Regions from separate parts of the Arthrobacter sp. Ha26 genome, predicted to be linked through region 1. Evidence: riboswitches for the same ligand, from Rfam matches in the RefSeq annotation. Region 1 holds a riboswitch; each other region holds the start of a gene.
The links. Region 1 has a riboswitch for thiamine pyrophosphate ahead of AC5RVY_RS05200 (ECF transporter S component). Riboswitches for the same ligand answer to the same signal wherever they lie in the genome.
Positions count from the first base shown of each region.

Region 2: it holds a riboswitch for thiamine pyrophosphate, as region 1 does, so the genes downstream of both, AC5RVY_RS00505 (FAD-dependent oxidoreductase) here and AC5RVY_RS05200 (ECF transporter S component) in region 1, are expected to answer to the same signal.
Region 3: it holds a riboswitch for thiamine pyrophosphate, as region 1 does, so the genes downstream of both, thiC (phosphomethylpyrimidine synthase ThiC) here and AC5RVY_RS05200 (ECF transporter S component) in region 1, are expected to answer to the same signal.
Region 4: it holds a riboswitch for thiamine pyrophosphate, as region 1 does, so the genes downstream of both, thiD (bifunctional hydroxymethylpyrimidine kinase/phosphomethylpyrimidine kinase) here and AC5RVY_RS05200 (ECF transporter S component) in region 1, are expected to answer to the same signal.

Region 1 is NZ_JBNHGX010000001.1:1,084,234-1,091,751, forward strand. It holds gene AC5RVY_RS05175 (glutamate--cysteine ligase 2) at 1-537, opposite strand, end outside; gene AC5RVY_RS05180 (UDP-N-acetylglucosamine 1-carboxyvinyltransferase) at 605-2,128, opposite strand; gene AC5RVY_RS05185 (glycoside hydrolase family 25 domain-containing protein) at 2,306-3,133, shown strand; gene AC5RVY_RS05190 (energy-coupling factor transporter transmembrane component T family protein) at 3,239-4,039, opposite strand; gene AC5RVY_RS05195 (ABC transporter ATP-binding protein) at 4,036-5,592, opposite strand; gene AC5RVY_RS05200 (ECF transporter S component) at 5,592-6,215, opposite strand; TPP riboswitch at 6,280-6,420, opposite strand; gene AC5RVY_RS05205 (heme-degrading domain-containing protein) at 6,494-7,036, shown strand; gene AC5RVY_RS05210 (hypothetical protein) at 7,077-7,286, shown strand; gene AC5RVY_RS05215 (DUF4383 domain-containing protein) at 7,433-7,518, shown strand, end outside.
Region 2 is NZ_JBNHGX010000001.1:117,296-124,813, reverse strand. It holds gene AC5RVY_RS00530 (PHP domain-containing protein) at 1-12, shown strand, start outside; gene AC5RVY_RS00525 (DNA-methyltransferase) at 27-899, opposite strand; gene AC5RVY_RS00520 (DEAD/DEAH box helicase) at 908-2,593, opposite strand; gene AC5RVY_RS00515 (RNB domain-containing ribonuclease) at 2,883-4,376, opposite strand; gene thiE (thiamine phosphate synthase) at 4,503-5,240, opposite strand; TPP riboswitch at 5,268-5,386, shown strand; gene AC5RVY_RS00505 (FAD-dependent oxidoreductase) at 5,379-6,740, shown strand; gene thiS (sulfur carrier protein ThiS) at 6,737-6,973, shown strand; gene AC5RVY_RS00495 (thiazole synthase) at 6,977-7,518, shown strand, end outside.
Region 3 is NZ_JBNHGX010000007.1:154,374-161,891, forward strand. It holds gene AC5RVY_RS16400 (glucose-6-phosphate dehydrogenase) at 1-81, opposite strand, end outside; gene ffh (signal recognition particle protein) at 165-1,748, shown strand; gene AC5RVY_RS16410 (alpha/beta hydrolase) at 1,852-2,586, shown strand; gene thiC (phosphomethylpyrimidine synthase ThiC) at 2,606-4,432, opposite strand; TPP riboswitch at 4,427-4,534, opposite strand; gene AC5RVY_RS16420 (amidohydrolase family protein) at 4,616-5,698, shown strand; gene AC5RVY_RS16425 (VOC family protein) at 5,802-6,677, shown strand; gene AC5RVY_RS16430 (hypothetical protein) at 6,815-7,255, shown strand; gene rpsP (30S ribosomal protein S16) at 7,459-7,518, shown strand, end outside.
Region 4 is NZ_JBNHGX010000008.1:33,885-41,402, reverse strand. It holds gene rplU (50S ribosomal protein L21) at 1-218, opposite strand, end outside; gene thiD (bifunctional hydroxymethylpyrimidine kinase/phosphomethylpyrimidine kinase) at 483-2,015, opposite strand; TPP riboswitch at 2,023-2,120, opposite strand; gene AC5RVY_RS16995 (Rne/Rng family ribonuclease) at 2,310-5,726, opposite strand; gene AC5RVY_RS16990 (vitamin K epoxide reductase family protein) at 6,178-6,861, shown strand; gene ndk (nucleoside-diphosphate kinase) at 6,945-7,364, opposite strand; gene AC5RVY_RS16980 (DUF4233 domain-containing protein) at 7,433-7,518, opposite strand, start outside.

The DNA of each region.
Region 1 (7,518 bases):
CCAGAAGGGTGAATTGGCACTGAGGGCCGTCAGGACGGCGAGCTTGTCGCGGATCCGGTCCAGCACCGCCACGCCTTCGTCGTGCGACTCGATATAGGTGTGGACGTGGAAGCCGCAGGTCAGTTGCTCCTGGGCGGTGAGGCCGAACCGCTCCAGCATCCTAGCATAACGGGGATCAGGAGTGGTGTGGCTAGACAAACCCAAAGGCGAGGTGGCCAGCGCCGCCACCCGCGCATCGTTTTTCCTGGCAGCCCTGTCCGCCAGCGCCCGCCCGGCCCGGATCTGCTCCAGCAACTCCTGGTAGTCCAGGCACGGCCGCGTCTGCGTCTCAATCTGCTCCAGCTTGAGTTCAGCACTCAGGCCCATCTCATCGTCGTCGAAAACGGTTTTGTCTTCATTTTCCGGAGCATGAGGGTCGGCCGGAGAATCATCGGCCGCCATCCGCCGTCCGGCCAGCAGCGCATCAGCCAGGGCCAACGGTTCACCGCTCTCCGGATCAACGATCAGGAGTTCTTCCTCCACGCCGAATGTACGCATACTCACATTCTGCGACAGGGCAGGGACTTTTGAGGGCCATCGGCACTTCATGACGAAGCGTTAATGGTCAGTCCTGGAAGTACTCCACCTTGGCCCCAATAGTGTTCAGCCGCTCAGCCAGGTCCTCGTAACCGCGCTCGATGACGTAAATGTTCCGCAGCTCGGATACTCCCCTCGCTGCCAGCATGGCCAGCAACAGGCAGGCGGCTGGGCGGAGAGCCGGCGGGCAGCCAACTTCTGCAGCACGCCATTTGGTGGGGCCGTTGACGTAGATTCGGTGGGGGTCCAGCAGTTGCACCTGTGCCCCTAACCGGTTGAGCTCCGTGAGATAGATGGCACGGTTCTCGTACACCCAGTCGTGGATCATGGTTTGCCCGCTCGCGTTTGCGGCGATCACCGCAAAAAACGGCAGGTTATCGATGTTCAGGCCGGGGAACGGCATGGGGTGGATCTTGTCCTCAGGCGCGCTCAGCTCGGACGGTTTGGTGGTTACGTCCACCAGCCGGGTCTGGCCGTTGCGGGCCATGTACTCGCCGGATATCTCCAGCTGCTGGCCCATCTGCTCGAGCGTGGCGAGTTCGATCTCCATGAACTCGATGGGCACGCGGCGGATGGTCACCTCTGAATTGGTGACGATACCCGCGGTGATGAGGCTCATGGCCTCGATGGGGTCCTCGGAAGGGAAGTACTCGATCTCGGCGTTGATCACGGGGCGGCCGGTGATCTTCAACGTGGTGGTGCCCACGCCCTCAATGCTTACTCCGAGCATCTGCAGGTAGAAGCACAGATCCTGAACCATGTAATTGGGGCTGGCATTGCGGATCACGGTGGTTCCCTCGCGGTGCGCCGCTGCCATGATGGCGTTTTCAGTGACAGTATCGCCGCGCTCGGTCAGTACAAAGGACCGGGCGCGGGTATCGGCAGTGGGCGCCTGCACGGTGTAGAAGCCTTGGGTTGCTTCCACACTGAGACCGAACTGGCGCAGCGCCTGCATGTGCGGTTCGACAGTTCGGGTGCCCAGGTCGCAACCGCCGGCGTACGGCAGGCGGTATTCCGCGGACTCATCGAGCAGTGGCCCCAGCAGCATGATGACGCTGCGGGTGCGGCGGGCAGCCTCCACGTCCATGGCGCCAAGGTCCAGGACATCGGGCCTGCGGAGCTGGAGGTCAGTGTCGTTGAGCCACGTGCAATCCACACCGATGCTGGTAAGCACCTCGACAATGCGGTTGACTTCCTCGATGCGGGCAAGACGGCGAAGAACGGTGGTGCCGCGGTTGATGAGGCTGGCGCACAGCAGCGCCACGCCGGCGTTCTTGCTGCTGTTGACGTCCACTGCACCGGACAGGGTCCGCCCGCCCTCCACGCGCAGGTGGGTCATCTGGGGTTTACCCACATTGACGATGCTTCGGCCAAAAATAGTCTCGAGGCGCTGGATCATCTTGAGGCTCAGGTTCTGCTTGCCCTGCTCCATCCGGGCAATGGCACTTTGGCTGGTGCCAAGCTCAGCGGCCAGCTGGCCCTGGGTCCAGCCCTTCTCGCTCCGGGCATCCCGAAGCATAGCGGCAACGTGTTCCGTGGTCTCCTGCGTCATGCACAAAATATATCATAAATGAGTTATCAGCTCGCCATGCTGCCCGAACGCCGGGAAAACGGAGAGCGTTTACCCATTACGTGCGATAGAAGAACCCGTTTTCTCATTATCTTGACCCGCTTCTCTGTTGGGGAGGAAACTGGTCTGAGCTTCTCTTCAAAGACGATGGAGGCCCCCATGCGTCCGTTCCGAGACACCCGGCCCGCAGCCCGACTGGCTGCTTTGCTGCTGGCGGCCCTGCTACTGATACCTGCCTGGCCGGCTTCCGCAGCCCCGTCACCGGGAGAGGGCACGCAGTCCCTGCTTGGCAATGACATCTCCTGGCCGCAGTGCGGCAAGGACCTGCCGACGGGACAGGCATTCGGCATCGTGGGGGTCAACAACGGCCTCGCCAACACCACTAACCCCTGCCTCGCTGAACAGCTGAAGTGGGCTGCAACCTCGTCCGGCGGCACTCCACAACCAAAGGTCTCCCTTTACGTCAACACGGCCAATCCGGGCAGCGCCGGCTCATGGTGGCCCAGCAGTGACGAGTATCCCGTCGGCACCCCCGTCCACAACCCCTACGGCTCCTGCAAGGAAAGGGACTACGGTAAGGCCTGCGCCTACATGTACGGCTACGCCAAGGCCTATGACGACGCTTATATCCGCGGTATCAGCAACCCGTCACAGTACGTGTGGTGGCTGGACGTGGAAACCGGCAACAGCTGGTCCACCTCGGACAAAGTCGCCAACCGAGCTGTCCTGGAAGGCATGACGGACTTGTTCCGGAGCATCAAGGCCGCTGGTGTGGGAATCTATTCAACCGGCTCGCAATGGAGCCAGATCGTCGGACCTGTCGGCAGCTCCAGCAACCTTTACTCCTTGCCAAGCTGGCTGGCAGGGGCGCGCACCCTGACCAGCGCCAAGGGCAACTGCTCCAACCCGCCGCTGACGGCCGGCGGCAAGGTAACGCTCACTCAGTTCGTGTCACGGGGATTCGATTACGACTACTCCTGCCTTTGAGCCGCTTTCTGAAGAGGGTCCCTGGATCTGCTCCCTGCGCTGCTGCATCCGCCCGAAGACTGATGCCAAGACCCGCGGTTTGAGGGGCAGCAATTTAGGAGCGGGTCAGCTCCCCAGCCACACCATGTTCCAGGTCCCTGCCCACACAGCGGCAGCAAAGGCAGCCCCGGCCATCAGCAGGCCGCCGCCCAGCACCCACACATCCAGGCTGCTGTACGTCGACTCCCGCGCCCACGTCCGGGTTCCCCCGCCGAAGCCCCGGGCTTCCATGGTCACCGCGAGCCGTGACGCGCGCCGAATGGCCTGGACCAGGAGGCCGAAGCTCTGGCCCAGCGTCGCCCTCAACCGCTGCAGCGCGCTGCCCCGCGAGCCCACCCCGCGGGCACGGCGGGCCATCCCGATGGTCTGCCACTCTTCAGCCAGCAGCCCCACCAGGCGCATGGCTGCCAAGGTTCCCAGCACGAACCGGTGCGGGAGCCGCGCCTTTTGCGCCAGGGCATCTGCCAGGTCCGTGGGATCGGTGCAGCTCATCAGCAGCACCGCGGGCAGCGCAATCGCCAGCCCGCGCAGCATGAACCCGGCCCCCAGCTCCAGGGAGCCTTCACTCATGGTCCAGAGGCCGACGTCGATCAGCGTCCTTCCGCTGTCCGGCGCCAGGATGGAGGTGCTCCAGCCGCCCACGGCTGCGGCGATGATCAGCGGCCACCCGCGCTGCCACAGCAGCGTCAGGGTAAGTCCGGCCAGGGGAAACAGCAGGAGTTCGGCAGCGAGCGCAACCGAGGCGGACACCCAGTCGATGGACAGCGCCAGCACTGCGGTCACCAGGAAGACGGCGGCGAACTTGCTCAGCGGGTTGGCGCGGGTCAGCAGGGCGTGGTTTCCCCGCAGGTTCAGCTCCTGCCTCATGTCGCCACCGCCGGCGCCGCACCCATCCGCAGCTCGGCTCCGCCCAAGGCTGCCGTGAACTCGGCATCGTGGGTCACTGAGACCACTGCGGTGCCGGCATCGAGGAGCTCTGACAGGAACGAGGCCAGCTCAGCCCAGGTGTTGGCGTCCTGGCCAAACGTGGGCTCGTCCAGCACCAAAACCTGCGGGTGCGCGGCCAGGACCGTGGCCACCGAGAGCCGCCGTTTCTCGCCTCCCGAAAGCGTATACGGGTTGGCGTCAACGAGCTCCGTCAGCCGCAACCGCTCCAGCAGCTCATCGACCCGCTCCGTCCCATGGCCAAGGTGCCGCGGGCCGAACAGGAGTTCGTCGATCACTTTTCCCGTCACGAACTGGTGCTCTGGCTCCTGGAAAACGGTGCCTACGCGCTCAATCAGCTGTTCCGCCTTCCACTGGTAGGGATCGATGCCGGCACCACGGCTGAGGGCCAAGGTGGCGGAGACCTTGCCGGCGACGGGCTCCAGAAGACCGGCAAGGGTCAGGGCAAAAGTCGATTTTCCGGCGCCGTTGGGTCCCGTAATGGCCAGTGCCTGCCCCACCCGGACCTGGGCGGAGATCCCCTGTTGCACTGGTACCGGCGGGAACTTGCGGAAGCCCCTGCGGCGGGCCCGTTCCCGCGAAACCGCCAGTTCCTCGGCGGCAAGCAGGAGACCGCCTGCTCCGGGGGCAGGCTCCGCGGAACGCTGCCGGGTTTGCGGAACATAGCCGGGCACCCACACGCCGGCCGCGATGAGCATGCTCCGCGCCTCGCTAAGCACCTGGTCAGGCGCCCCGTCCAGGAGTACGGCTGAATCGGTGGATGAACCGGGCTGCAGCACCACGATCCGGTCCACCAGGTCTTTCCAGACGGACACGCGGTGTTCCACCACCACCAGGGTTGCCCCGGTCTTGGCCACGCAACGCGCCACCGCGTCCCGCACCTCCATCACGCCCGCGGGGTCCAGGTTGGCGGTCGGCTCGTCCAAGAGGATCAGCCCGGGCCGCATGGCAAGGATGCCGGCGAGCGCCAGGCGCTGTTTCTGCCCGCCGGACAGGGCCGATGTCGGGTGGTCCAGCGGCAGGTGGGACAGGCCGACGTCGTCCAGCGCCTCATGCACGCGGGTCCAGATCTCATCCCTGGGCACAGCGAGGTTCTCGGCGCCGAAGGCGACGTCGTCACCCACCCGGGACAGGACCACCTGCGTCTCCGGGTCCTGCTGCATCAGGCCGGCCCGGCCGCGCTGCTCACGGGGGAAGGCGCCGTCAACCAATAACGAACCGGACTCGTCGGAATCGCCGGCCTCGCCGCCGTCGTCGTTCACATCACCCAAAACACCTGCCAGGGCATGGAGGAGGGTGGACTTGCCCGCCCCGGACGGACCGAGGAGGAGTACCCGTTCGCCCGGTTGGATATCCAGGTCAAGGGCGCGGAGCGCAGGCTTGGCACGTCCGGCATGCCGCCAGCCCCAGCCGCGGGCGCTGATGGCTGCCGGACGCGCCGCAACCGGCGCTCCGTGGTGGGAGGTGGCCGGCATCAGGAGAAAACGGGCTCCGTTGCTGCCTTGCGCGAGGCGAAGGAGCTCAGGACGCCGGTCTTCGCCAGGCCACGCGTGGCGACCCATGACAGTGCGCCGGCGATGATGGCACCCGAGATCCCGGTGAAGATGATGTACGCCAGCTTGTCCCCGCCCGAGTAGGCGATGTTCCAGCCCCACGGCGCGAAGGAGTCGTTCAGTCCGCAGAACAGGCCCGCACCGGCACCGGCCAGCAGGGATACCGGCAGGTTGAACTTCCTGTACACGAAGATGGCGAAAATAATTTCGGCGCCCAAGCCCTGGACAAAACCGGAGAAGAGCACGGATGCGCCGTACTGGGACCCCATCAGCAGTTCACCGGTGGCGGCGACCGTCTCGCAGAACAGGGCGGCGCCCGGCTTGCGGATGATGAGCATGCCCAGCACGGCCGGGATCATCCAGCCGCCGGCGATCAGTCCGGTCAGGGGCGGATAGACGGCGTTCATGGGGGCCGAAACTGCGGCTGCTCCCTGGGACCAGGCCCAGAAGATGACGCCGCCGGCGATGGCGATCAGGGCCGCCACCACGATGTCCACCACGCGCCAGGACTTGCTGCTGGTCTTCTTTACTGCTGTTGTTGCCATGCGATCCTCCTGAGGAACAGGAGGGGAAAGTGGACGCGGCCGGCACTGCTGCGGCGGCCGGACACACTTCGAGAACTCGACTCCCTTGCGCCGGTACTAACCGGATCAGGTTCGAGGGTCTGCGGCTGTCCGCACTCTCAGCGCCCACCTGCGGATCCTGGCGTGGCCAGAACTGCCCGACGGCGGCGCTCCCCTGTCGTTGAATGATTCTGTGGGTAAATAAACAGCCCTGTTGGGCGTGGTCCAGTTTACACCGGAGTAGGGGTAGATTGTGGGCCATGACTGCCAATTCGCCGGATATGACCGAGTACGATCCCGACTCGGATAACACCCAGCCGGAGGGCTCCCTGCAAGTGCTCATCGCGCGGGTTGAGGGCGAAATCCGGGAACTGCAGTTCCCCCGGTTCTCCATGGATGATGCCCTGAACCTGGGGCTGCTGCTGGTGGAGCTGGGCAAAGAGGACCAGCTCCCCATCGCGATAGACATCACCAAGGGTGAACAGGTCCTGTTCCATGTGGCCCTGCCGGGAGCCACCCCGGACAACGAGCACTGGATCCGGGCCAAGCAGCGGACCGCCGCGCGTTACGAGGTGCCGTCCCTGCTGGTGGGACTGCGCGGCCGGCTCCGTGGCGGCAGCATCGAGGACCAGGGCTGGTTCGACCAGAGCTTGTACGCAGCCCACGGCGGCTCCTTTCCGGTGTACGTAGCAGGGGTGGGCGCGGTAGCAACGGTGACCGTTTCGGGGCTTCCGCAGGTCCAGGACCACAATCTGGTGGTGCAGGCCCTGCGGGAAGTCCTTGGCTCCATGGGCGCGGACTGACCCAGCGTTACTGGCACGGTTTCAGGTTGAGGAGGACGCCATGGGCGGTCCTGGGGAGGAAAACCAGGTGCGGGCGGCATTGGACAAGGCCGAGGACGAGATGATTTTCATTGGCCCCGACCACCCCTACTATTCCCTGCTCGCTGAACTTGTGGCCGCCGTCGGGAAGGCCTGGGAGCAGGGGTGTGAGCAAGGCCGCCACGGCGGGAAGCACCCGAACCCTTACCGATGGACCGCCCCGGATGAGTGAGCGCCTGCTGGTTTAAGCTCCACTGCCCGCGCTAACGAAAACAGAGCATGCCCGTGCCGTTCGCCAAAACAGGGTAAGGAAGCCTGCTTAGCTTTTATTAGTAATCATGCTTACTATGTTGTTCCCGGCTTTTGAGGAGAACAGGTATGGCGGTCAGCACCCGCGCCACAGCAGCGAGGACGGGCCTGCAGAAGGCCACCTTTGCCACGGGTGGCATCTTCCTCCTGATGGG
Region 2 (7,518 bases), 970 kb from region 1:
GTCCGCCCCTGACCCCGCCCTCCCAGTCAGTTAACTGGGTAGGACGTGAACTCGGCGTGGGCACCCAGCCGCTTGGCCATGATGTCGATGGCAGGCTGGTTCTGGTCCACGCACACAAACTTCCGCCCGAGCTTGGCCGAGACGGCGCCCAAGGTGCCTGAGCCGGCGAAGAAGTCCAGGCACCAGTCGCCCGGCCGGCTTGAGGCTGCCACCACACGGCGGACCAGGCCCTCCGGCTTCTGCGTGGGATAGCCGGTTTTTTCCTTGCCGGTGGGGGAGACGATGGTGTGCCACCAGACATCGGTGGGAAGCTTTCCCAGTTCGCGTTTGGCCGGGGTCACCAGACCGGGCGCCATGTAGGGCTCACGGTCCACCTCTGCACTGTCGAAATGGTACTTTGCCGGGTTCTTGACGTACACGAGGATGTTGTCGTGTTTGGTGGGCCACCGGTTCTTTGCGCGGGCCCCGTAATCGTACGCCCAGATGATCTCGTTCAAGAAGCACTCGCGGCCGAAGATGGAATCCAGCATCACCTTGGCATAGTGCACCTCACGGTAGTCCAGGTGCAGGTACAGCGTGCCGTCCTCGGCCAGCAGCCGCCACGCCTCAACGAGCCGCGGCTCAAGGAAGGACCAGTAATCGCTGAACGCGTCGTCGTAGCGGTGCAGCGCGCCCTTGATGGTGTCGTAGGAGCGCCCCTTGAAACCGAGGCGGTCGCCGGTACCTTCCGCGTTGGCCACCATGGTGGTCTGTTGGCGCTGCTGTGGACGGCCGGTATTGAACGGCGGATCCACGTAGATCAGGGTGAAGGCGCCGTCCGGCAGCGTGGGGAGGAACTCCGCGTTGTCCGCGTGAACCACCAGGCTGCTGCCGTCCGGCGCCCAGGCAGGGTCAGTCATGAAGGGTGTTAGGCCTCGGTGCTGCCGGGCTGAGCGGCAGATTCGCCGCCGGCCACTACCTCGCCGTTGCGGCGGCGGGTGCGGGTGCGCGGCCGGCGGGTGCGTGAGGGCTGCTCCGTTTCGGTCGCGGCAGGGGCCTCACCGGCAGCGGCGGGGCCTGCAGCTGCGTCAGGTGTACGACGGCGGCGCTCACCGGTGCGGCCGGCGTTACCGCCGCTGCGTCCGCCGTCGCGGTTTCCGCCACGGCTTTCGCGGCCGCGGCCGTCACCCTCACGGGAGCGGCCTGCGTCACGGCTGCCGCGGGCGTTCTTCTTGCCGGTTTCCCCCAGGTCCTCAAGTACCTCGGCGTCAACCCCGGCCAAGGTGCGCTTGTCGCGCGGCAGGCGTCCCTTGGTTCCCTCGGGGATGTCGAGGTCTTCGTAGAGGTGCGGAGAGGACGAGTATGTCTCCACCGGCTCGGGCACGCTCAGGCCCAACGCCTTGTTGATCAGGCCCCAGCGCGGCATGTCATCCCAATCCACGAATGTGACTGCGGTGCCCTTGTTCCCGGCGCGGCCGGTGCGGCCCACGCGGTGCAGGTAGATCTTCTCGTCTTCGACGCACTGGTAGTTGATGACGTGGGTGACATCTTCAACGTCGATGCCGCGGGCGGCCACGTCCGTTGCCACGAGGACGTCCACCTTGTTGTTGCGGAAGGCCCGAAGTGCCTGCTCGCGGGCGCCCTGGCCGAGGTCGCCGTGAATGGCGGCTGCCGCGAAGCCGCGGTCCACCAGTTCCTCCGCAACCTTGGCGGCAGTGCGCTTGGTCTTGGTGAAGATGATGGTGCGTCCGCGGCCCTTGGCCTGCAGGATGCGCGCCACCACCTCGATCTTGTCCATGCTGTGGGCACGGTAGATCAGCTGGCGGATGTCGCGCTTGGTCAGGCCCTCATCCTCGGGGTCCGCGGCCCGGATGTGCGTGGGCTGGGTCATGTAGCGGCGCGCCATGGCGATGACGGGTCCGGGCATGGTGGCGGAGAAGAGCAGGGTCTGGCGCACGGCAGGCGTGGCCGCAATGAGGGTCTCGACGTCGGGCAGGAACCCGAGGTCCAGCATCTCATCGGCCTCGTCCAGGATGACGATCTTGACATTCTTCAGGCTCAGGTGCTTTTGCTTGAAGAGGTCGATGAGACGGCCCGGGGTGCCCACCACCACCTCGACGCCGTTCTTCAGCGCTTCCACCTGCGGCTCATAGGCCCGGCCGCCATAGATTGTGGCGATACGGGCGTTGCGCTTCCGCGACGCGGTCTGCAGGTCATTGGCCACCTGCACCGCGAGTTCGCGGGTGGGAACGATAACCAGGGCCTGCGGGGCACCGGGGACGGCGAGCTTTTCGTAGCCGGGATCGTCCTGGCCCACCACGCGCTGGAGGGCGGGGATGCCGAATCCGAGGGTTTTACCGGTACCGGTCTTGGCCTGGCCGATGATGTCGTGGCCGGACAGGGCCACCGGAAGGGTCATTGCCTGGATGGGGAAGGGGTGGGTGATGCCGGCGTCGGCCAGGGACTCAACGATATCGGCGCGCACGTTGTAGTCGGCGAAGGACTTTTCCGCGATCTCATGCGGCTTCTCGTCCGAGATGATGGTCTCTTCCGGCTCGAGGGTTTCGGTGCCGGACTCGTCGGTCAGAAGTTGGTGGGTATGCAATTCACTCACTGGTGAGTTTCCTTATTCATTTGGGCGTTGGCGCTGCCTGCTCAACGGGTCTGCCGTAAGGCTGTTCCGGAGCACGCTCGGGCGCGCAAGCAATTCCAGTGGAAGCCGATCGCGGGCTATCTAAATGCTGGCACTGGTGACCAGCGGGTACATCTCAAGATCGCGTAGGGGCGGGCTTGTTGGTTTCAAATCAAGGAAATCAACGACCGGGCATCCATTTCTACTTCTTCAGTCTAGCCGCAGGAAGCCCAAATACCGGCTTTCGCCCTTCCACCGGCCCTCGGCGCCGCTACTGGACCAGCTCGAAATGGACTTCCCGCGTTGCGATATCCGAGGAGAGCAGGCGGACCCGGACCTTGGTTCCGGACTCGAGTTCGCCGGCGCAGCGGGCGGTGACGGCGGGGTCCGCGATCTGGATGGTCCCCCAACCGCCGTTCCCGTTGCCGTTGCCGTTCTTTCCGTTGCCGTTCCCGTTCTTCCCGTTGTCCTTCTGGGGCTTGGACCCGGAAATAACGATCGCGTCGAACTCCTGGCCAATATGGTTGACCAGCAGGGCGGCCTCCACCGTGTCCAGCGCCATGCGCTCCATGCGCGAGGCCAGCTGATCGGATCCGGCCATGATCTCCGGCAATGTTGGCAGGGCTTCCCGTGCCCACTCCGGCACGTTCCCACCGTTGCTTAAGGCCTCGCAGATGACCAGGACAAAGCGGTCCACAAGGCGGCGCAGCGGGGCAGTGGTGTGCGCATAGGCGGCGCCGATGGCCGACTGGACAGCCGCCTCCGGCACGGATCCGTCAAAAGCTGTGTAGGCGGCACCGCGGAACAGCATGCCGGCCGAGTGCATGATGGCCAGCTGACGGGGATCGGTAGGGTCCAGGCTTCGCAGGTATTCGCCGTAGCTGACTTCTCCGTCCCATGGCTTGCCCAGGGCTTCGGTCTGAAGCCGGAAATGGTTAAGGGAGCGATCATCCGGGAACGGCATGGTGCGCAGGATACCCACCTGGCCCGTGAGCATGAGCCGGGCCGCGGCCATTCCGGTCATCAGGGATATCTGCGCGTTCCAGTCCTCCACCGGCAGCTGCGGGGCGGCGGCAATCCGGTAGCCGCCGTCGGGAAGCTGGACGATCTCCTGGTCAGGCATGTTCAAGCTGGCGCCGCCGCGGGCCCGCTCCAGCTCCACGCGCTTTATCCCCACCTCCTTCAGGAGCCGCAGTACCGGCGAGGCAGTGCCGGTGTCGAGATCCGCCTGGGCGCCCTTGTAGCTGAGCTTTGCGCGGCTGCGCATCCGGGCCCGCCTGACACCGACGGCCGTGATTTCGGCGGCGTTGTCGAGGCGGAAATCCCAGACGAACGCCGAGCAGTCCTGGCCAGGAAGGAGGCTGCCGGCCTGTTCACTGATGATTTCCGGGTGCAGGGGGATCCGGCCGTCGGGGGCGTAGAACGTTTGTCCGCGGCGCCGGGTCTCCGCGTCCAACGGGCCCCCGGGGGTCACGAACGCGGGCACATCGGCGATGGCGTACAGCACGTGGTACCCGTCGCCGTCGGGCTCGATGAACAGGGCCTGGTCCAGGTCCGTGGAGGACGCCGGATCGATGGTGATGAACTCGACGGCGGTCAGATCGTAGGCGGGCAGCTGCAGCGATTCCACGGCTGCTTTGGCGTCGGCAACAGCAGCATCGGGGTAGGCGCCGGGCAGCTCCAGTTCGGTCCGCAGCGCACCGAGCGCCGCCTCGAGCGCGTTGTTGTGCTCGTGGACGTTGGGAGCCAGCCGATGGTGTGACACGAAAGCCAGCCTAGCCCGAATTCCGGCGATATTGCAGGGACCGGGCCCGTGCGGGGCGGCGTTAAACGCGCCAGGAAAGGCAAGGCAACCGGCGCCGGCACGCCGGAGTGTTAACGGCGCGAATGATCAGGAACGGCGGGCGTCCAAAGCGGCGAGGAGTGATGCAGCGGCAGCAGCAGGATCGTCCGCCTCGGTGATGGCCCGGACCACCACGATCCTTCGGGCACCCGCTTCCACTACCTGCTCCACGTTGCCGTGGTCAATGCCGCCAATCGCAAACCAGGGGACTCCGCCGTCGGACGGTCCGTCCTGCCCGGCTGTCCGGGACGCTTCCGCTGCATATTTCACCAGGTCGAGCCCCACGGCCGCCCGGCCCGGCTTGGTGGGCGTTGCCCATACCGGGCCGACACAGAAGTAATCCAGCCCCGCCGGGCCGGCTGCGGCAGCAAGGGCGGCGGCCACCTGCTCCGGGGCATGGCTGGACAGGCCGATGGCCGCATTGCCGTTAAGCAAGGTGCGGGCAGCCGCCAGGGGAAGGTCCTTCTGGCCGATATGGAACACGGGCGCACCGGACAGCACGGCGATATCGGCCCGGTCATTGACCGCCCACAGGCGCCCGTGCCGCTCCGCCGTTTCCTTCAGCACGGCCAGGAGTTCCAGCTCTTCGGCGGCCTCGATGGTTTTGTCCCGGAGCTGGATGATGTCCACACCACCGGTGAAGGCAGCATCCACGAACTGCCCGAAATCCCCGCGGTCCTTCCGGGCATCCGTGCAGAGGTACAGGCGCGCGGTGCTGAGGCCGTTGCTGATTTTGGTGGTGCTGAGGACATCGGTGCCGGCGGCTGGAGTGTGGGACACATTCATGGGGGCAAGCCTAGTTCCTCTACACTGGCCTCGTACTGCGGGAGCCCGCGGCAGCTGTCACAAAGCGCCGGGCTGAGAGGGCGTCAGAGCCGACCGCTTGACCTGATCCGGCTAATACCGGCGTAGGGAAGGAGACACATGAGCGCACCATCAAAGCCCCGGGCAACGGAACCAGCATCCACGCCCGGATACACCATTCAAGCCGACGTTGCAGTGATCGGCGGCGGAGTGATCGGCCACGGCATCGCCTGGGAGGCGAAACGCTCGGGGCGCTCGGTAGTGCTCATCGATGACGCGCCCGGTTCCGGGGCCAGCTGGGCGGCCGCCGGGATGCTTGCCCCGGTCAGCGAACTGCACTATCAGGAGGAGGACCTCCTCGAGCTGATGCTGGACGCATCGTCCCGCTGGCCCGCTTTTGTGGCCGGCCTTCGCGCCGCGTCAGGCGCGGATCCGGGATACATCACGACGCCGACCCTCGCCGTGGGTGCCGACGCCGCCGACCGCAGGGCATTGATGGACCTGCGGGCCGCGCAACAGGCCAACGGCCTCACGGTTGAGCCCCTCACTGTCCGCGAAGCCCGCGTGAAAGAGGCACTGCTCAGCCCGGCCATCGCCTGCGCCCTGGATACCCCGGCCGACCACCAAGTGGATCCGAGGCTGCTGGTGGAGTGCCTGCGGCGCGCGCTCGCCGACCATGATTGCCCGAACGCAGGCGACCACAGCGGGACTGGCGGCGGGGTCGTAGCAGTAGCGGCCGCCGTCGACGGTTACGCCGTGCCGGATAAAGCAACCGCGCTGTTGTGGCAGGACGGTGCCGTTGCCGGCGTCCACCTTGCTGGCGGGGGAACCGTGCGGGCCGGAGAAACGGTGGTGGCCAACGGGCTTCAGGCAGCAGAACTGGGATCACTGCCGGAAGGCCTGCACCTTCCGCTGCGGCCCGTCCATGGGGACATCCTGCGACTCGCAGTGCCGCCGCATCTGCGGCCGCTGGTCGCGTCCACCGTGCGGGGACTGGTGCGCGGCGTCCCGGTATATATCGTTCCCCGCCGGGACGGCACCGTGGTGATCGGGGCAACCCAGCGCGAAGACGCGCCGTCCTCCGCGGGCGCGGTGTCCGCCGGGGGCGTGTACCAGCTCCTTCGCGACGCCCAGGTGCTGCTTCCCGCCGTCGCCGAACTGGAACTCCTGGAGTGCACGGCCCGCGCGCGCCCCGCAACGCCCGATAATGCACCGCTGCTGGGCCGTGTCACGGCCGCCGGCGGTGGGGCAGGCGAGGGCGGCCAGGTTCCCGGCCTCCTCATCGCCACCGGATTCTTCCGCCACGGCGTCCTCCTGACGCCGGCGGCAGCCGCCATTTGCCGGGACCTCCTGGATGGCCGCGAGGACTCCCGCTGGGCGTCCTTCAGCCCCTCCCGCTTTTCCGGCCCCGCAACGGCCGGCGCCCCCACCAGCCGCCCCGCAACCAGCAGCCGCCAACCGCGCACAAAGGAAACAGTATGAACATCACCTTGAACGGAACCCGGCACCCCGTGCCGGACGGTGCATCCATCACACTGCTCGTCAGCCAGGTCACCGGACGGCCCCTCGGTCCGGACGGCCAGGCCACAGACGGGCAGAAACTCGGGGTGGCAGTGGCCCACAATTCCCAGGTGGTGCCGCGCAGCCAGTGGTTCGCAACTGCGCTCGCGGATGGCGACGAAGTTGAACTCGTCACGGCTGTGCAGGGAGGCTGACCCATGAGCGAAACCATCATCACCGGAGCCCCCTCGGCGCTGCAGGATCCGCTGGTCATTGACGGCGTGGAACTGGAATCCCGGCTCATCATGGGCACCGGCGGCGCCCCAAGCCTCGATGGGCTCGGTGCGGCACTCGTGGCCTCCGGCACCAGCCTGACCACCGTGGCCATGCGGCGCTACTCGACGGCGGAAACAGGCTCACTGTTCCAGCTGCTCGTGGACCACAACATCCGCGTGCTGCCCAACACCGCCGGCTGCTTCACGGCCCGGGACGCCGTGCTGACGGCGGAATTGGCCCGCGAGGCGCTGGAAACGGACTGGGTGAAGCTGGAAGTCATCGCCGACGAACACACCCTCCTGCCGGACGCCGTCGAACTGGTGGACGCGACCGAGCAGCTCGTCAACAGGGGCTTCAAGGTTTTCGCCTATACCAACGATGACCCGGTCCTGGCCCTCCGACTCGAGAACCTCGGTGCCACGGCGGTCATGCCGCTCGGCGCGCCCATCGGTACCGGGCTTGGCATCCTGAACCCGCACAACAT
Region 3 (7,518 bases), on a different contig from region 1:
GCCCGGCAGGAGCAGCCGGCCGGTTAGGTCTCCGGAAGCGCCGAGGATGAGCAGGGTTTTTACAGTTGTTTGGCTCGTCATTTCGCCAGCATGCCACCTTGCGGGCCGGCTTGGTACCCTAGATAGTCGAGTCCCGATCATCCACCGAAAGAAGTGCACGGCACGTGTTCAATTCACTCTCTGACCGGTTGACAGCAACCTTCAAGAATCTCCGCGGCAAGGGCCGCCTTACTGAGGCCGATGTTGATGCCACAGTGCGGGAGATCCGCCGCGCCCTCCTGGACGCGGACGTTGCCGTTCCCGTAGTCCGTGAATTCACCAGCCGGGTGCGGGAACGCGCCTTGGGCGCCGAGGTTTCGGGTGCACTGAACCCGAGCCAGCAGATCGTCAAGATCGTCAACGAGGAACTGGTGGAGATCCTGGGCGGGGAAACCCGCCGGATCCGCCTGGCCAAGAACGGTCCCACCGTCATCATGCTCGCCGGTCTCCAGGGCGCCGGTAAGACCACCCTCGCCGGCAAGCTGTCCAAGTGGCTGAAGTCCCAGGGCCACAGCCCCATGCTCGTCGCCTGCGACCTGCAGCGCCCCAACGCCGTTACCCAGCTCCAGGTAGTGGGCGAGCGGGCCAAGGTGCCCGTCTTCGCACCCCACCCGGGCGCCACGTCCTCCGAGCTGGAGCACCCGGCCGGTGACCCGGTGGAGGTTGCCCGCGCCGGCGTCGAGGAAGCACGCCAGAAGCTTCACGACGTCGTCATCGTGGACACCGCAGGCCGCCTCGGCGTCGACGCCGACATGATGGAGCAGGCACGCCAGATCCGCCGCGCCATCGTGCCCAACGAAGTCCTGTTCGTTATCGACTCGATGATCGGCCAGGACGCCGTGAACACGGCGCTCGCCTTCGATGAGGGCGTCAACTTCACCGGCATCGTGCTGTCCAAGCTCGACGGCGACGCCCGCGGCGGTGCCGCGCTTTCCGTCGCGTCGGTGACCGGCAAGCCCGTGATGTTTGCGTCCACCGGCGAAGGCCTGGACGACTTCGAACTCTTCCACCCGGACCGCATGGCTTCCCGCATCCTGGACATGGGCGACGTCCTGACGCTCATCGAGCAGGCCGAGAAGTCCTGGGACAAGGACGAAGCTGCCCGGATGGCGAAGAAGTTCGCCGACCAGGAAGACTTCACCCTCGAGGACTTCCTGGCGCAGATGCAGCAGATCCGCAACATGGGCTCCATGAAGAAGATGCTCATGATGATGCCCGGCGCGCAGAACATCCGCCAGCAGCTCGAGCAGTTCGACGAGCGGGAAATCGACCGCGTCGAAGCCATCGTCCGGTCCATGACGCCGCATGAGCGCCTTGCCCCTAAGATCATCAACGGTTCACGCCGTGCCCGCATCGCCCGCGGCTCCGGCGTGCACGTTTCCGAGGTGAACGGCCTGCTGGAGCGTTTTGCCCAGGCCCAGAAGATGATGAAGAAGATGGCCCAGGGCGGGATGCCCGGCATCCCTGGAATGCCGGGAATGCCCGGCGCCGGCGGCGGTGCCCGGAAGAACGCGAAGAACGCGCCCAAGAAGAAGGCCAAGTCCGGCAACCCGGCCAAGGCTGCCCAGGAGCGCAAGGAGGCCGAAGCCCGCCGCGCGAACGCCGCCAAGGCGCTCCCCACCGGTGCCGCGTTCGGCCAGCAGCCGGGCGATTTCGATCCCTCGCAGCTGAACCTGCCCAAGGGCTTCGACAAGTTCCTGGGCAAGTAGGAACAGGTTCCAACCGAGTAGCGCCAAGTGTCGTTTTGACCGCTCAAAACGACACTTGGCGCTACTCACTTAAGTTGTCGGTGCCGTGGAATAGGGTTGGGTCATGTTCAAGCAGAGGGTAGTGTTCGTGCACGGCGCCGGCAGCTTCGGCTCCGCCGCCTGGCCCCGGCAGCATGGCATGGCACTGTCCTACGACGCACTGTTCCTCCGCCGCCACGGCTATGACCCGGTGGCTGAGCCGGTTGAATCCTCGTTCGAGGAGGACTCCAGGATTGTGCTGCGGTCGCTGGCCGACGACGGCCGGGGCGCCGCCGGAGGGCATGTCGTGGCACATTCCCAAGGCGCCATCGCAGCCATGCTGGCCGCCGTGGAACGCCCGGACCTGGTCTTTTCCCTGACGCTGGTGGAACCGGCCTGCTTGTCGCTGACCGCCGAACTTCCGGCCACAGCGGCCCACATCGGCCTCATGCAGCCGCTGTTCGAGGCCCGGCACCAGATGAGCGACCAGGATTTCCAGCGCGAGTTCGTCCGGCGCGTCTACGCCACCGACCTGCAGCAGCCCGCCACCGCCGAGGAGAAACGTTCCGCCAGGCGGCTCCGGCTGCAGGCCCCCGCTTGGGAAGCCCCGCTGCACATCGTTCCCGGCGTGCCCACCCTGGTCCTCACCGGGGGATGGGAGCCGCTCTACGAGGAGATTGCCGGGTACCTGCGGGAGACCGGCGCCCTGCACCGCACTGCGGCGGGAGGGCACCGGCCCCATGACTCGGTGGAGGGGGACCGGATGATCCGATCGTTCATCCGGGACGTGAGCCGGGTGCAGTCCGCCCGGGCTTCCTGATGTCCTGGCTACTTGTGCCCTAGCCTCCGGCGGGGACGCTCAGCTCCGGCAGGTACACCTTGCCGCCGGCCGCCAGGAATTCCTCGCTTTTCCCCCGCATGCCCTCGGCAGCATCGGCCAGTGCCGCCTGCGAGGCAGCGGACCCATATTCGTCCCGGATATCCTGGCTGATCCGCATAGAGCAGAACTTGGGGCCGCACATGGAACAGAAATGGGCAGTCTTGGCAGGTTCTGCAGGCAACGTCTCGTCATGGAAGGCCTCGGCCGTCACCGGGTCAAGCGACAACGCGAACTGGTCGCGCCAACGGAACTCGAACCGCGCCTTGGACAGGGCATCATCGCGTTCATGCGCACCGGGGTGGCCCTTGGCGAGGTCTGCCGCGTGGGCTGCGATCTTGTAGGTGATCACTCCGGTCTTGACGTCGTCCTTGTTGGGCAGGCCCAGGTGCTCCTTAGGAGTGACGTAGCACAGCATGGCGGTGCCGTAGCGGGCAATCTCCGTGGCACCGATGGCCGAGGTGATGTGGTCGTAGCCGGGCGCCACATCAGTGACCAGGGGCCCCAGGGTGTAGAACGGCGCGCCCTTGCACAGCTCCTGCTGGCGTTCCACGTTCTCCCTCACCAGGTGGAACGGGATATGGCCGGGACCCTCCACCATCACCTGCACGTCGTACTCCCAGGCGCGCTGCGTGAGCTCAGCCAGCGTATCCAGTTCGGCGAACTGGGCGGCATCATTGGCGTCCGCCGTAGCCCCCGGCCGCAGTCCGTCACCCAGCGAAAACGCGACGTCGTACTGCGCGAAGATTTCGCAGAGCTCGTCAAAGTGGGTGTAGAGGAAGTTCTCCTGGTGATGCGCCAGGCACCAGCCGGCCATGATCGAGCCCCCGCGGGACACAATGCCCGTTACGCGGTCCGCCGTCAGGGGAACATACCGGAGCAGGACACCGGCATGGATGGTCATATAGTCCACGCCCTGTTCGCACTGCTCAATAACGGTGTCGCGGAAAATCTCCCAGGTGAGCGCGTTCGCCTCCCCCTTGACCTTCTCAAGGGCCTGGTAGATGGGGACGGTGCCGATCGGAACCGGAGAGTTGCGGATGATCCATTCCCTCGTGGTGTGGATGTCATCGCCGGTGGAAAGGTCCATCACGGTGTCCGCGCCCCACTGGGTGGCCCACTGCAGCTTGTCCACCTCCTCGGCGATCGAACTGGTGACCGCCGAGTTTCCGATGTTCGCATTGATCTTCACCAGGAACGCCTTGCCGATGATCATCGGCTCGGACTCCGGGTGGTTGATGTTGGTGGGAATGATGGCCCGGCCGGCAGCCACTTCACTGCGGACCAGCTCCACGTCACAGTTCTCCCGCAATGCCACGAACCGCATCTCCGGGGTGATAATGCCCTGCCGGGCATAGTGCATTTGCGTCACGGTTTTGCCGCCGACGGCGCGGCGGGGCACCGGCCGGGCGCCCTTCCACTCTGCGCTGGCCGCCCCGCGGCGGACGGCCGAGCGCCCGTCGTCGAGCAGGTTCCGCCCGCGGCCCCCGTAGGTTTCCGTGTCTCCCCGGGCTTCGATCCACTCCGCGCGGAACGGGGTGAGGCCGCGGACGGGATCACTGCCCGGACCGGCGGTGCGGTAGACCCGGAACGGCCCGTTCGGCTGGCCGTTCGGTGAATCCGCTAGCTCGATTTCCGTGACCGGCACCCGGATCCCGGCCGCTTCGTCCTGGACGAACGCCAAGGAATGGGACTTCAGCGACTGTGTGACCGGAGGCTGGTCCTGGCCACCCGCGGTTGCGCCGGACGGATTTTGGGCAGGGTTAAACTGTGCATTTGGTGTACTCAAGGAATACTCACTTCCTTCGCCGGCATTACCCGGACAGGTTCAACGGTCGCAGGCTGCATCAGCCCGATCTCAGCCCCTGCAAGGGCACCCGTGTGGTCACCAAGAAGCTACCACAGCTGTTTCGGAAGGGCCGTGTCACATGCGGTGGTGCTAGCCTGTCCGGGCGGGAAGAGAGGCACATCCATGGCAGAGATCATCCAGTTCAACGGTCCGGTCCTCACCGGGCCGGACACGGAGGAACGCGGGCTGTGGTCCGTTGACGGCAGGCTTACGTTCCGGCGGCCGGAGGCGGAGCCGGACCGGTTCCTGGACGGCTGGGTACTGCCCGGGTTTGCAGACGCGCACTGCCACATCGGCCTGGGCCCGGGAGGCGCGGTGGACGAAGCGACGGCGGAAGAACAGGCAAGAACCGACCTTGACGCCGGCACACTGCTGGTCCGGGACGCGGGTTCTCCCGCAGACACCCGCTTCCTCCAGCGCAGCCGCGAAGCCCCGGTGCTGATCAGGGCCGGCAGGCATGTCGCCAGGAGCCGCCGGTACCTTCGCGGCTTTGCGGAGGAAGTGGAACCTGAGGGGCTGGTTGAGGCCGTCCGGAAGCAGGCACGTGACGGCGACGGCTGGGTCAAGCTCGTGGGGGACTGGATAGACCGCGACGCCGGTGACCTGGCGCCGTCGTTTCCCGCCGCCGTTGTCAGGGACGCCGTCCAGGCAGTGCACGACGAAGGCGCGCGGATCACCGCGCACTGCTTTGCCGAGGAAACACTGGACCAGATGCTGGACGCGGACATCGACTGCATCGAACACGCCACCGGACTGCTGCCGCGGCACCTTCCGCGGTTCGCCGAGCAAGGCGTTCCCATTGTGCCCACCCTCATCAACATCGCCACGTTCCCGGACATCGCCGTGCAGGCGGAGCCTAAGTTCCCCCGGTACGCGGCCCATATGCGCGCCCTGTGGGAACGGCGCGCGGAGCGGGTGCTGGAGGCCTTCGACGCCGGAGTGAAGATTTACGCCGGCACGGATGCCGGCAGCGTCATCCGCCACGGGCGGATCGGTGATGAAATCCTGGCCCTCCACCACGCCGGCCTGCCTGTGGCCGCCGCCCTCGACGCCGCGTGCTGGGGCGCCCGGAAGTGGCTGGGTGCTGACGCGATCGAGGAAGGTGCCCGGGCCGACGTCGTCCTGTGCCGGGAGGACCCGCGCCAGGTTCTGGAAACGGTGCAGGAGCCGGCCCGCGTAGTGCTGGGAGGGCACGTGGTGCGCTGACGCAGGCGAAGTCCCGGAACCACTTGGAATAAATTGAAGCTTCAAGTAATTTTAATAGTGACAGGCCCACCAACCCGACGGGCCACACCACCGGGAGTTTTCAATGACTGCAGAAGCCGCCACCCAGGATCTTCTTCCTGCCGACCTCGCCATGGGCACCGTGATGCTCAAGGTGGGTGACATGAAGGTCATGACCGATTACTACCAGCGCGCCCTTGGGCTTGACGTTATTGCCGAGCAGGACGGCGGCCTCTACCTCGGCCGGCTGCAGAAGCCGCTGGTGCACCTTGCCCCCGCTCCGGGCCTGAACCTCCCCGGCAGGGGAGAGGCAGGCCTCTTCCACACGGCGCTGCTGTTTGAAAACCAGGCCGACCTCGCCGCCACCATCGCCACCGCGGCACAGTTCGAACCGCGCTCTTTCACGGGCAGCGCCGACCACCTTGTCAGCGAGGCCTTCTACTTCAATGATCCCGAAGGCAACGGCATTGAGCTGTACTGGGACCGTCCCCGGAGCAACTGGTCCTGGAACGGCACGGACGTGGTGATGGACAGCCTGGCCCTGCCGCCGCAGCGTTACCTGGAGCAGCACCTCACCGAGGAATCCTTGGAACACCAGCGCGGAACAGTGGCAGGAGTAGGCCATGTCCACCTCCAGGTGGGCGACGTCCAGTTGGCCCGTGACTTCTACGTGGGCATCCTTGGCTTCGAAAAGACTGCCGGCTGGCACGGCCAGGCCCTCTTTGTCTCCGCAGGCCGCTACCACCACCACATGGCCATGAACGTCTGGAACAGCCGCGGTGCCGGCCCCCGCAAGGATACGTTGGGCCTTGGCGAGGTATTGATCGAGGTTCCGTCCGGGGACGACGTCGGCGCGCTCGCTGACCGGCTGAAGGTCGCAGGGGTGCCTGCCCACCACACCGGTGCTGAACTGCGGTTCGAGGATCCGTGGCGGAACAACATCCGGGTCGCGGTCCGCTGAGGCTCCAATGGCCTCGCCGGGCACCCGTTGCCGCCGGGTGCGGACTGCCCCGTGTACTAGGCTGAAGCCCAACGGCCGGGGCGGCAGGCGCCGCTTGCTTCAGAGGCCGTACCGTCAACGGAATGAGGGTAATTCCCATGGGCTTCACCGAGATTTTTGTCGCTGACCATGCCGGTGCGCTGAAGCGCGCCGGCGTGCTGGACCAGGGCGGCAGCCAGCCGGCGCCGCAGGCCGTGCGGATCCCGGACATCAGCGACTTCGAAGTTGAGCAGCTCGGTGAGCTGGCGGGCAGTGCTGTGCACGCCGGCGGAGCGGATTATGAGCTAACCATGGTGGACGTGGCCAGTGACTCACTCCTGGCCGTACCACCTGCCATGGTCCGCGCGCTCGCCGACCTGCTGACCTATGAGGTTGAAGGGGAAGGCGATGTCCTCGAGGACGTCGCTGAGCAGTGGGCGGCCCAGGAGGACATGCCGTTCGATGCAGCACAGGCCCTGGCGTATGTCCGCCAGTTGGCAGAACTTGCCGGCGGAATCGACGACTCAGAACGCAGCGGCCTCTACGTCTGGTCTTCGTAAGCTTCCCGACTGCGGTCCCGGCGCCGGGGGCAGGGCGCCAAGTCGAAATTCGGGCGCTCTTCTGGCACAATAAACAGGTACTCGATCTGCGTGGCCCCTCTCTCCGCGTCCGGATCCTGTCCTTCGAGCCCGCAAGTACGGCCCGCCCCACGGGTGCAGAACGCCGGGTTCACCCCCTTTCTGAAACAGGAGTGACCACAAAAGTGGCCGTAAAGATTCGCCTTAAGCGCTTTGGCAAAATGCGCGCACCGTACTACCGCATC
Region 4 (7,518 bases), on a different contig from region 1:
ACAATCTTAGGACCGCGGAGGTCCTGGAGGATTTCAGCCGTAACAGTTACCTTGGCCAGGTCAGCGGCGGCGGAGGTGACTTTGTCACCGTCTACCAGGAGCAGTGCGGGCAGCTGAATGGTGCTGCCAGCCCCACCGGCGACGCGGTTCAGGGTAACGAAGTCTCCGACGGAAACCTTCTCTTGGCGGCCGCCTGCGCGGACAATCGCGTACACCACTTGGGAACTCACTTCTCTCGACGTTTATAACTAAATTTGCGTGCGGAACCGACTATCAAAAGCCTGGTTTCTCGCTGTGCCTCAACGCCGTGGGGTCATAACCCAAGTGTTGGCGTAAGCACCGAAGATCTAGATTACGCTAATTTTGCCTTCGGCCGCAAATGAGGCTGGTTCCCGGCGGGTTGCTGTGATAGGTACCACAGTCCCAGGTCCGGCGTCCGCACCATGCCCCACCATAGTACCGGCCCTGCCGCCGTCAGCAGTTCAAGCGTGCAGGCGCGGCGCGTCGAAGAAGTCCACTTCCAGGCGGCAGGACTGCTTGAACGCGGTGATCATGGCTTCCCGGTCTGCCGGTGAGGCGTTGCGACCGGCCTCATCCACGATGGCTATGGCCTGCCGGGTTGCAGCGGCGAAGTCTTCGTCGGCGTAGGTGCGCAGCCAGTCCGCGTACGGGTGCCCGGCAGGTTCACCGGCAGCGAGGAACTGCGCGTGGAGGACGGCTCCCACCTCCGCGTAGAGCCAGAAGCAGGGCAGGACGGCGGCCGCGAGGACGGCATAACTCCCCGACGCCGACGCCGCGGTCAGGTGGTCGACGTAGGACTTGGTGACGGGGCCGAGCTGCGGCGTGATGGTGCGCGTGCTGAGCCAGGAACGGTGCAGTTCGGACTCGACCTCCAGGCACTGCCGTGCAGACCCGGCCCAGAAGAGCTGTTCGGCCTCCGTCGGAGCCAGGGCACTCGCCCGTGCCAGCACGCGGGAATAGCCGTTGAGGTAAATGGCGTCCTGCGCGAGGTAATACGCGAACTCCGCCTCCTGCAGGCTGCCCGACACCAGGCCGCGGATGAAGTCGAGGGCGTAGATATCGTCCAGGTCCTGCCGGGCCTCAGTCCAGAGTTGGGCGGCGAAGCTGCCTTCGGACGGCTGCGGCTGCAGGTGGTGGAAGTGGTGAACCGGGCCGTTCCCGGTTCCCACCTCCAACGTTCCGGACGCTTCCAGGGCGCTTGCCAGCCAGGGCTTGACTTCGCGGAGCGAAGCCTCCCAGTCCCCCAGCCGTGCCTGGACGGTGGCCATCGCAGAGGACAGCGAACAGCCGGTGCCGTGGCTGTTGCGGGTAGCCACCCGCTCCCCCGGCAGCACCACCACTTCCCGGGACAGCAGGCCCGCCACGTTGACCAGGGCATCCGGGCACTCGCTGCCGTCCAGGTGTCCGCCTTTGACCAGCACGGTAGCCCCGGTGGCGGCGGAGAGGGTGCGGCCTTGCTCCAGGGCTCCGGCCCAGTCCTCCCGCACTTCGCCGCCCACCAGGATGGCGAGCTCCGCCAGGTTGGGCGTAATGAGGTGGGCCAGCGGCAGAAGTTCGTGGAGCGCCGCTTCGGCGGACTCCTGCAGCAGCCGGTCGCCGCTGGTGGCAACCATCACCGGGTCCAGGACCACGACGGCGGGACGGACCTTGCGGAGCCAGTCCCCTACCGCTTGGATCACCTCAACGCTGCCGAGCATTCCGATCTTGACGGCATCGATGCCGATATCGTCACTGACCGCATCCAGCTGGGCGGCCAGGAATCCGGCAGGCGGAACATGGACGGAACGGACGCCGTGCGTGTTCTGGGCAGTGAGGGCCGTGATGGCAGCCATTCCGTAGCCGCCGAAAGCAGCGATGCTCTTGAGGTCGGCCTGGATGCCGGCGCCGCCGGACGGATCGGAACCGGCAATCGAAAGTACCCGCGGTACGGGGCGCCCCGGTGCCGTGGGCACCGCGAAGGTTGCCGGGGCGGGTGATGGGGTGGCAGCGGGTATTGCAAACGTCGCAGACAAAAGACATCCCTTCGCCGGTGCTAGCCGGACAGGTTCAACGGGTGTGGATCTCAGCCGGCTCTCTGCGCGGCACCCCGTGTCGGTTCCCCAGCCTAGCTTTTTTGTCCGGCCGCGGCAGAAGGTGACACATTTGCGACCAGCCACCAGTTGCTCCCTTTGCACTGGCCACCACGGATTGCGCAGGTACAGCAATGCCCGGCCGGTCACTGTTGGTGGCCGTCCGGGCATTAGCTGCTGAGACTCAGCGGTGCTTGCTGCTCCTGGAAGCTTCCGGGGCTAGAGCTCCGAGGCCGGGACCCCTACACCCAGGATGATGGGTGCCTCGGCTGGCTTGGGTGCCGGCTTTTCAGTGCTTCCGGTGCCCGCAGGCTCCGGAGCCTTGGCCTCGTGGGAATGGCCGGTGCTGGCAGGAGCAGTGCTTTCGTGCTGCTGCACGGAGGTTTCATTGGCAGCTCCCTGTGCGCGGCTGGCGCTGCGGTGGCGCCGGGGCCGCCGCTCCCGCGACTGTTCCAGCGTGTGGTCGCTGTAGTCCTTGGCAGGTGCTTCCTGGCGCTGTTGGGCTGGCTGTGACTGCGCCACCTGCTCCGCCTGCGGCTTCTGCACAGGTTCAGCCTGCGCCGGGCGGGCTTCCGGCTGGGCCTCCGGTTCCGTTGCGGGCTGGCCGAGGTGCGCGAACGCTTCGGCGAGCCGGTCCAGGGTGAGGGCCGGCCGGGGCTGCTGCTCTTCCGCGTGCTCAACGAACGGCAACACCACTTTTTCGCCGCCGAAGGTGAGCACGGCAGCCGGACGGGCATCGGCGTCGCGCTTTTCCGTTGCCGGCGTGGGGGCAGGATTCTCCGCCGCGGCCTGCTTGGCTGCCGCGATTTCGTCGTCGTGCACGTGCGCTGCGTGGGCCGCAGCGGCGATGTTGGCCAGCGCCAGCCTGGTAGCCTCCGCCTTGGCGTGCCGTTCAGCATCCGAGGGGTCCGGATGCACGGTGTGGACCTGCACCGCCGCTGCCGGCGCTGCCTCGGGCTGCTGGCCGCCGCGGCCCCGGCGCCGCTTGCGGTCCGGGCGGGCACCGGACTGGTTGTTGTCTGGCCGCAGGCTCTCGGCACGGTGGCCTTCGCTCCGGGCTTCCGGCCGGCTGTCGACGCGCTGGACGTGGTGCTCCGCGGCCACAATGTTGGCCCGCCGGTGCTCGACGGGGTCGTCGTGGGTGACCACGCCGCGGCCCGCGCACGCTTCACACTGCTCGCCGAACACCTCGAGCAGCCCCGTGCCCATCCGCTTGCGCGTCATTTGCACCAGGCCCAGCGAGGTAACCTCGGCAACCTGGTGCTTGGTGCGGTCGCGGCCCAGGCACTCCACCAGGCGGCGCAGCACGAGGTCGCGGTTGGATTCGAGGACCATGTCGATGAAGTCGATGACAATGATGCCGCCGATGTCGCGCAGCCGGAGCTGGCGGACCACTTCTTCGGCAGCCTCGAGGTTGTTTTTGGTCACCGTCTCTTCGAGGTTGCCGCCGCTGCCGGTGAACTTGCCGGTGTTGACGTCCACCACGGTCATGGCTTCGGTGCGGTCGATCACCAGTGAACCGCCGGAGGGCAGGAAGACCTTACGCTCCAGGGCCTTGTGGATCTGTTCGTCGATGCGCCAGGCGGTGAAGATGTCCGTGTCCTTGGTCCACTTTTCGAGGCGGCCCACGAGGTCCGGGGCCACGTACGTCACGTAGGCCTCGATGGTGTCCCAGGCTTCCTCGCCGGAGACGATCAGCTTGGAGAAGTCCTCGTTGAAGACGTCGCGGACCACCTTGATGGTGAGGTCCGGTTCGCCATAGAGCAGCTCCGGGGCAAGGATCTTGGTGGACTTCGACTGGCTCTCGATGCCCTCCCACTGGGCGCGCAGCCGGTTGATGTCGTGCGTCAGCTCTTCCTCGGACGCGCCCTCCGCGGCGGTGCGGACAATAACGCCGGCCTGCTCCGGGAGGCGGTCCTTCAGGATGCGCTTGAGGCGGTTGCGTTCGACGTCGGGCAGCTTGCGGGAGATTCCGGTCATGGAACCGCCGGGGACGTACACGAGGTAGCGGCCCGGGAGGGAGATCTGGCTGGTGAGGCGGGCACCCTTGTGGCCGACGGGGTCCTTGGTCACCTGGACCAGGACGGTATCGCCCGACTTCAGCGCGTTTTCGATGCGGCGCTGTTTGCCCTCGAGGTTCACGGCTTCCCAGTTCACCTCGCCGGCGTACAGCACGGCGTTGCGGCCGCGTCCGATGTCCACAAAGGCAGCTTCCATGGACGGCAGCACGTTCTGGACCTTGCCCAGGTAGACATTGCCGATCAGGGAGTCCTGCTGCGTCTTGGAGACAAAGTGCTCGGCCAGGACGCCGTCTTCGAGGACGGCGATCTGGATTCTGTCGTCGCGCTGGCGCACGATCATCTGCCGGTCTACGGATTCGCGGCGGGCCAGGAACTCCGCTTCGGTGATCACGGTGCGGCGGCGGCCGGTGTCACGGGACTCGCGCCGGCGCTGCTTTTTCGCCTCCAGGCGGGTGGATCCCTTGACGCTGGTGACCCGGTTGCTGACAGCAGGCTCGGTAACCGCGCGCGGGGCACGGACGCGGGTGACGGTGTTGGGCGGGTCATCGTCCCCGCCGCCCGTCAGCTCAAGATCCTGGTCACCGCGGCGGCGGCGACGACGACGGCGGGACGTAACGCCGTCCTCCACCTGCCCTGCCGACTCTTCGTCGGCGTCCTCGGAGGCATCGGCGTCGGCCCCCTCGTCGCCGGCGAGACCGGCGTCCTCACCCTCGCCGGGACGGCCGCGGTTACGGCGGTTGCGGCCCCGGCGCCTGCGCCGGCCGTTGGCGTCCTCAGAGTCGCCCTCCTCGTCATCCTCGGCCTCTTCAACCGCGGCGGCCGGGGCAGGACGCACTACCGTACTCAGGTCCGGGGCCTGGAACAGCACCGAGGTGGGGGAGGCCGGTTCGAGGAACAGGGAGCCGAACGGGCTGGCTGCAGCAGCGGGTGCCTGCTCCTTCGACGCTGCTTCCGCGGAAGCCCCTGCGGACGACTCTGCCCGCGGAGCGGCTTCTGCTGGCGCTTCTTTGGCTGCGGCCTGTCCTGACGCCGCATCCGCGGCCGGGGCCTCTTCAGCTGCGGGCTCCTCTGCAGCGGCATCTCCCGCGGGGGCCTCCTCTGCTGGAGTTGCAGCGGCCGGCCCGGCAGGGGCGGCAGAGGGGGCAGGCACAGAATCAGCGGGTGCCGTTTCTACAACAGTTTCCGCAGCAATGGGTGCTTCAACTGCCGATTCGGCGACTGCTGCCGGGGCGGCTTCTGCTGCAACCGGCGCTGAGGTCTTGCGGGTGGCCACCCGGCGGCGCCGGACAGGTTTCGAATCAGGTTCACCCTCCGCAGCGGCTTCCTGGGCTGCTTCCCCTGCGAATGCCGGAAGCGGTTCAGCCACCTCCGCCTTCTTGGGCGAGCGCGTGCGCCGGACCGGAGCCTTGGCCTCCACAGCGGCTGCTTCCCCGGCAGCGGGTTCCCCCGCAGCATGACCTGCCGCGCTTGGTTCTTCAGCGTTGGGTGCGGGGATCAAGGCGTCATCGGCCTTGGGTGCGGCTTTGCGTCGGGTCCTGGTGGCCTTCTTCGGCGCGGCGTCGGCCTCCGTGGCCTCCACATCATCGTTAACGGCTACAACTTGTTCATTATCCATATGTGGCAACACTCCTGCCCCTGACGTACCGCCACATCCGGCACCCATTGGGGCACATATTGTCAAAACCCGCAGGCGTTGACAGAAGTCAAGTGGATACCCCCAGGTTCGCACCGGCAGTGGGGTGCGGCAGCCCGTGGGGGCCGGCAGGATGTTCTAAAACCCGTTGTTCTACAAGCCACAACCAGGTGCCGCCCAATGGAGTCGCGGGAGACCGCCTCGGTGCAACCGATGCCTGCCCTGCTCATCATTGGCGGTCTTGGGAACAAACCACCGGACCGGAGTCCGAATGTGGTTCGGCTTCCAGCCACGTTTATTCTCTCACACCCGGAGTAAATCGCTGCGGAAGCCGGACAGGCGCTGTTGGTTCGCCCGGCCGTCTGGACGGCCCCTCCAGCCTCCGGCGTTACAATCAGGGCAAGGAGCACCGGATGAAAAGGACGGCACACCAATGCCCAGCATCTCCCCCCTCAGCGGCACCCCCGCGCCGGAACGGAGCCTGAACCAGGACAGCGGCCCGGCTGCCAGGCCAACAGGAGCAGTTCCACGCATGACCCGGAACCGGCCCTTTGGCTGGCTGCTGGTGATCACTGGTGCAATCGGCTGGCTGGCCTCCGGGACCCTGGTCCTGGAAAAGCTCGAGGTCCTCAAGGACCCGAACCACACCACCGTCTGCGATGTGAACCCCTGGATCTCCTGCGGCCAGGTGATGCAGACCTGGCAGAGTTCACTGTTCGGCTTCCCCAACATGTTCATCGGTATCGTCGCTTTTGCCATCATCATCACCGTGGGAATGGCCCTGCTTGCCGGCGCCACGTTTGCCCGCTGGTACTGGCTGGGGCTGCAGGCAGGCGTCACCCTTGGCTTCGCGTTCGTGGTGTGGCTGTGGTCCCAGGCCCTGTACTCAATCCACATCCTTTGCCCGTTCTGCATGGTCGTCTGGGCGGCCATGATTCCACTGTTCGTTTGGCTGACCATCCGCAACATCATCGCCGGAGTGATCCCGGTGCCCGCGAACGCCGCCCGCGTCCTGGGCGACTCCGGCTGGATCATCACCGCCCTGCTCTACGTGGCAGTGATCGCCACCATCTTCTTCGCCTTCATCCAGGTGTTCGCCGGAACGTCCGGGTTCTAACCTGCCCGCAAGTCCCAAGAAATGACAGATAAGGCCGATGTTCCTGAAGAACATCGGCCTTATCTGTCATTGCGGCGGTGAGGCTATGCCTGGAACCAGATCTTGATTTCGCGGTCTGCGGAGTCGGCGGAATCGGAGCCGTGCACCAGGTTCTGCTGGACCTTCACGCCCCAGTCGCGGCCAAAGTCGCCACGGATGGTCCCGGGCGCAGCGGTGGTGGGGTCCGTGGTGCCGGCGAGGGAACGGAAGCCCTCAATGACGCGGTGGCCTTCGAAGATGGCTGCCACTACCGGGCCGCTGAGCATAAATTCCACCAGGGGCTCGTAGAAGGGCTTGCCCAGGTGCTCCTCGTAGTGCTGTTCCAGCAGCTCGCGGGTGGCGTCCACTTTCTTCAGTTCGGCGAGGGTGTATCCCTTGGCTTCAATCCGGGCCAGGATGGCCCCGGTGAGGTTGCGGGCGACGCCGTCGGGCTTGATCAGGACGAGGGTACGCTCAGTGGTCACAACTGCTCCAATGCGTTGGTGTGGGTTTCGGGACAAGTCTACGGGGACTCTGTTGATGGGGCCTTGGTCTACGGGGATTGGGGCTGCTGGCCCGGGCCGGCGGCCTGGTCCGGATGGGCTGCTTCCCATTGAGCCTGTTCACGGTCCCGCTCGC